2 linked regions of the Mangrovibacterium diazotrophicum genome follow. The protein of the gene in region 1 interacts with the protein of each later gene in a pairwise test. Links are inferred from orthologs where the notes say so. Each region holds a gene or a part of one and is shown on either strand. Other genes may lie near its edges.

Region 1 (2,935 bases):
CACGACGGTCGCCTTTTCTGATTTTTTTGGCCAATTCAACTTCTTTTTCAGCGCTAAGAAGTTCTACTTTACCGATCTCGTGGAGATACTTATCCAGCGATAAGGTTTCTCTATTCGTTACCTGTTTCGTTATCTTAAGCTGCCTCATGTGGTTACCGAGTTATGTTAGTTATAATTTGGGTACGGTTCGATCATCTAAACCAGTTCCTAGTAGGTATTGTTCAGTGCCGAAATTAATCATTACTAGAATTAAACGTGAAGAACTTGCCCATATTTTTATGAATGAGATGTTTTTAAGGGCGAAATGTCTGTTTCGCTACATGAACGAACTTTTATTTTTTTTGATTGTTTCTAATTTTGTATTGAATGTACTGAGAGCGCGGATTTGAAGGTATTTAAAAAAAATCCGATTTTTTTGGTTTTAACGAGTTATTAGTTATTATTGCAGAATAATTCGCAAGAATCTATAAATCCATATTCTTAATCCTTTTATCACACACTTCTCCAGATAAGTTTTTGGGATGTTAAAATAATTTTCAAAATATGTACGATATTATTGAATTAAGCCGAAAGTTGCTTCCTGATTTGCGGGAAATAGCGAAGGAGCTTAAAATCAAAAAAATAGAATCCTATAAGAAACAGGATTTGATTTACAAGATATTAGATACTCAAGCTATTCTTGCATCAGAAAAGAAATCTGAATCTTCCAAAGAAAATATTGCAAAGGCAAAACCGAATCCTGCAAAGAATGTTAAACAGGACGACAAGTCTGAAGACGACTCAAAGCAGGATGATAATACGGACGAACAACCCAAAAAACGTCGTCGTACAGCAGTTGTGATAAAAGCGGCCTCAGCATTTGATTTTGCAAAAAAACAACGTCAGCGTGAGGCAGAGCAAAATAGGGAAGAAGCGGATCAACAACAAGATGCTCCGGTAGCTAAGGAAGAGAAACAGGAACCGATTTCAAAACCTGAATTTAAGCAGGAAGAAAAGGTTCAGGAACGCGAAACTCCGGTAGCTCAAAATCCACAAGGCGGCCAGGATCAAAAGAGAGATTTTTCTCGCGATCAACAAAAAGAGTACAAGCAGCAGGACCAACGTCCAAAAAATAAACCACATCAAAAGTGGGAAAATCAACAAGGACAAAATAAGCCAAAACAAGGTGGATCAGGTGGTAATGGCCATTCACACGAAAAACCTTACGAGTTTGAAGGTATTATCACCAATGCGGGTGTGCTGGAAATTATGCCTGATGGTTACGGCTTTTTGCGTTCAAGCGATTACAATTATTTGAATTCACCGGACGATATTTATGTTTCGCAGTCTCAGATCAAATTGTTCGGACTGAAAACAGGTGATACTGTCGAAGGAACAATTCGTCCTCCGAAAGAAGGTGAAAAATATTTCCCGTTGATTAAAGTGTTGTCAATCAATGGTCGTACGCCGGATTATATCCGCGATCGCGTGCCATTCGATCACTTGACTCCTTTGTTCCCGACCGAGAAATTCAACATCACCGGAAATGGTCACGACAATATTTCAACTCGTGTTGTTGATTTGTTCTCGCCGATCGGTAAGGGACAACGTGGCTTGATTGTAGCTCAACCGAAAACGGGTAAAACCATGTTGTTGAAAGAGATTGCCAACGCGATTGCAGCCAACCATCCTGAGGTTTACATGATTGTATTGTTGATCGACGAACGTCCGGAAGAGGTGACAGATATGGCTCGCAGCGTAAATGCTGAAGTGATTTCATCAACATTCGACGAGCCGGCTGAACGCCACGTACGTGTTGCCGGTATGGTTCTGGAAAAAGCAAAACGTTTGGTTGAATGTGGTCACGATGTTGTAATCCTGTTGGACTCGATTACACGTTTGGCACGTGCTTACAACACCGTAGCTCCGGCTTCAGGTAAAGTGCTGTCGGGTGGGGTTGATGCCAATGCATTGCACAAACCGAAGCGTTTCTTTGGTGCTGCCCGTAACATTGAAGAAGGTGGTTCATTGACGATATTGTCAACAGCTTTGACCGAAACCGGATCAAAAATGGACGATGTAATCTTCGAAGAATTCAAGGGAACAGGTAACATGGAACTTCAGTTGGATCGCAAGCTTTCCAACAAGCGTATTTTCCCTGCTGTGGATATTGTATCTTCAAGCACACGTCGCGAAGATATGTTGCTGCCGAAACCAATTATGGACAAGATTTGGATTTTGCGTAACTACCTGGCCGACATGAACTCGCTGGAGGCAATGGAATTCATCAAAACCCGTATCATGAGAAGTGCTTCGGTTGAAGAGTTCCTGATTTCGATGAATGAATAAAATTGAAAATAGCAAGCATAAAAAAGCCGGTCATCGACCGGCTTTTTCTATTTAGATAGCAGCTGTTGTCTGCTTCAAAAATTCTTTTTCTTCGTCATTCACAAACGGAGAGAGTTCATCGTAGCAGCGATGGTGGTAGTCGTTTAACCAGTTGATTTCTGATTCCGATAAAAGTTTTCGTTCAATCAAGCGGGTGTCGATTGGGCAAAGGGTCAAAGTTTCAAACTGAAGGAAACGGCCGTAGTCTGTGGTGATCCATTCGCGGCAAGCAATTACATTTTCAGTTCGTATTCCGTATTGACCTTCACGATAAAAAGCAGGCTCATCCGAAATAACCATTCCCGGTTCGATTACGCGGTTGTTGTATTCCTGGCGGATGCTCATCGGTCCTTCGTGAACATTGAGGAAGAAGCCAATTCCGTGGCCGGTGCCATGCCCGTAATTTCGTCCTGTTTGCCACAGTGCTTGGCGTGCTGCCAAATCGATGTTGGCCCCCGGTGTGTTTGCCGGAAATTTGACCTCGGCCAATCCAATTGTACCTTTTAAAACCAAAGTGTAATCTTCTTTGGCTAACGTACCCACTTTACCAAGTGCAATCGTCCGGGTA
Region 2 (2,979 bases), on another replicon or contig:
GCCTCAAACTCGCGAACACATCCTGTTGGCTCGTCAGGTAAACGTACCTCGTTTGGTTGTTTTCATGAACAAAGTTGACATGGTTGAAGACGAAGAATTGTTGGAATTGGTTGAAATGGAAGTTCGTGAATTGCTTTCTTTCTACAACTTCGACGGCGATAATACTCCTGTTATTCAAGGTTCAGCACTTGGTGCATTGAACGGTGAAGCACAATGGGAAGAAAAAGTAATGGAATTGATGGACGCTTGCGACACTTGGATTCCACTTCCTCCACGTGATATCGACAAACCATTCTTGATGCCTGTAGAAGACGTATTCTCGATCACTGGTCGTGGTACTGTAGCCACTGGTCGTATCGAAACTGGTTTGGTTCACACAGGTGATGAATTGCAATTGATCGGTTTGGGTGCTGAAGGTCGTAAGACTGTATGTACTGGTGTTGAGATGTTCCGTAAGATTTTGGATGATGGTCAAGCTGGTGACAACGTAGGTTTGTTGTTGCGCGGTGTTGACAAAAAAGAAATCAAACGTGGTATGATCTTGGCAAAACCAGGTTCAATCACTCCTCACACTAAATTCAAAGCTGAGGTTTACGTATTGAAAAAAGAAGAAGGTGGTCGTCACACTCCATTCCACAACAAATACCGTCCTCAATTCTACCTGCGTACATTGGACGTAACCGGTGAGATTTCTTTGGAAGAAGGACGTGAAATGGTAATGCCAGGTGATAACGTGTCTATCAACGTTACATTGATCTACCCAGTAGCATTGAACATCGGTCTTCGTTTCGCTATCCGCGAAGGTGGACGTACTGTAGGTGCGGGTCAGGTTACTGAAATCGTAGAATAATACTTCGGTATAAGATAAATTTGAAGAAGTCCCGAGTCTTTGGACTCGGGACTCTTTTCGGATGAAACTCGACGGGAGTTTTTTTGCTGTTTAAAAGTAAGTTCGATTCTTGCTCATCCACAACAACTAAATAAAGAAAGTTAGAATGAAACTTAAACTATATTTCGAAGAGGCTTATAACGAACTAGTACATAAAGTAAGTTGGCCTACTTGGAAAGAGTTGCAAAATAGTGCATTTATTGTAATGGTTGCTTCCTTTATCATAGCACTTGTTGTATTCGTAATGGATATCTCTTTCGAGAACGTTATGAATCTAGTGTACAGTTTATTTTATTAATACGATTGGAGAGTCAGAATGAGCGAAAACGTCAAAAAATGGTATGTTCTCAGAACCGTCGGAGGTAAAGAAAAGAAGGTTAAAGAATATATCGAAAGCGAAATAGCGAATGCTGGACTTCAAGAGTACATTTCGCAGGTACTTATTCCAACGGAAAAGGTTTATCAAATCCGTAACGGGAAAAAAATTAGTAAAGAACGAAATTTCTTTCCAGGTTACATTTTGATTGAAGCTGCCCTGGTAGGTGAGATCCCGCACATGTTGAAAAATATTACCAACGTGATCGGTTTCTTAGGTGACACCAAAGGGGGAGATCCTGTTCCCATGCGATTGTCAGAGGTGAACCGTATTTTAGGACGTGTTGACCAGATGGCCGAAGCTGATGCAGAGGTTAACATTCCGTATGTTGTTGGCGAAACTGTGAAAGTGACTGACGGTCCTTTTAACGGATTCAATGGAATCATTGAGGAGATCAACGAGGAGAAGAAGAAGTTGAAAGTGATGGTCAAAATTTTTGGACGAAAAACGCCTTTGGAACTTAGCTTCATGCAAGTCGAAAAGGAGTAGTAAATTTTATTATTAATTATTATGGCTAAAGAAGTTGCTGGATTAATCAAATTGCAAATAAAAGGGGGTGCGGCTAATCCTTCACCACCAGTTGGACCAGCATTGGGTAGCAAAGGTGTAAACATCATGCAGTTCTGCAAACAGTTTAACGGCCGTACTCAGGAGTTAGCTGGTAAAGTGCTCCCGGTTATTATTACTGTTTATGCAGACAAATCGTTTGATTTTGTAATTAAACAACCCCCGGTAGCCGTTCAATTGTTAGAAGTTGCAAAATTGAAATCTGGTTCAGCTGAACCTCACGCGAAAAAAGTAGCGAAGGTAAGCTGGGATCAGGTAAAACAAATTGCAGAAACTAAAATGTCAGATTTGAATTGTTTTACAATGGAATCTGCAATGAGAATGGTTGCTGGTACTGCCAGAAGTATGGGGATTACTGTTGAAGGTGAATTCCCAGCTAATAACTAATTAAATTATTAAAGATGGGCAGAATTACAAAAAATATGAAGCTTGCTCAGGAGAAACTTGAACAAGGCAAACTCTATACAATCGAGGAAGCTGCACAATTAGTAAAGGATATTACCTTTTCTAAATTTGATGCTTCTGTTGATATAGATGTTCGTCTTGGAGTTGACCCTCGCAAAGCTAATCAGATGGTTAGAGGCGTTGTTTCTTTACCCCACGGAACAGGGAAAGAAGTTCGCGTGCTAGCTTTAGTAACTCCGGACAAAGAAGCCGAAGCGAAAGAAGCTGGTGCAGACTACGTTGGTTTGGACGACATGATCGACAAAATCAAAGGTGGTTGGACTGATTTCGATGTTGTAATTACACAGCCACCAGTGATGGGTAAAATTGGCCCACTGGGACGTGTACTTGGTCCACGAGGCTTGATGCCAAACCCAAAGAGCGGTACCGTTACGATGGAAGTAGGCAAAGCTATCAAAGAAGTAAAGCAAGGTAAAATTGATTTTAAAGTTGATAAATTCGGTATCGTGCATACCTCAATTGGTAAAGTTTCTTTCGACCCGAAAAAGATCGAAGAAAACGCACGTGAATTTATGAACACTATCATCAAATTGAAGCCAACTGCTGCAAAAGGTACTTATGTAAAAAGTATTTACATCTCAAGTACTATGAGTCCGGGTATTCAAGTTGAACCAAAGTCAGTTGACTAGTAAAGAATTGTTGAAATGAAAAAATCAGAGAAATTAGATATCATCGATAATCT

Evidence for each region.
Region 2: the proteins of rho (region 1) and nusG interact in binary tests that used the Escherichia coli proteins (3 or more experiments, as listed by UniProt). The link is inferred for Mangrovibacterium diazotrophicum from one-to-one orthologs.

The regions. Positions count from the first base shown.
Region 1 is NZ_RAPN01000002.1:241,368-244,302, reverse strand. It holds rho (transcription termination factor Rho), read left to right. Parts: upstream 1-543; coding sequence 544-2,328; downstream 2,329-2,935. Other genes in the region: BC643_RS17150 (aminopeptidase P family protein), read right to left, coding at 2,380-2,935; BC643_RS17160 (sigma-70 family RNA polymerase sigma factor), read right to left, coding at 1-148. UniProt on the Escherichia coli protein: Facilitates transcription termination by a mechanism that involves Rho binding to the nascent RNA, activation of Rho's RNA-dependent ATPase activity, and release of the mRNA from the DNA template.
Region 2 is NZ_RAPN01000003.1:306,223-309,201, forward strand. It holds nusG (transcription termination/antitermination protein NusG), read left to right. Parts: upstream 1-1,205; coding sequence 1,206-1,754; downstream 1,755-2,979. Other genes in the region: tuf (elongation factor Tu), read left to right, coding at 1-850; secE (preprotein translocase subunit SecE), read left to right, coding at 996-1,187; rplK (50S ribosomal protein L11), read left to right, coding at 1,776-2,219; rplA (50S ribosomal protein L1), read left to right, coding at 2,234-2,926; rplJ (50S ribosomal protein L10), read left to right, coding at 2,942-2,979. UniProt on the Escherichia coli protein: Part of the processive rRNA transcription and antitermination complex (rrnTAC). The complex forms an RNA-chaperone ring around the RNA exit tunnel of RNA polymerase (RNAP).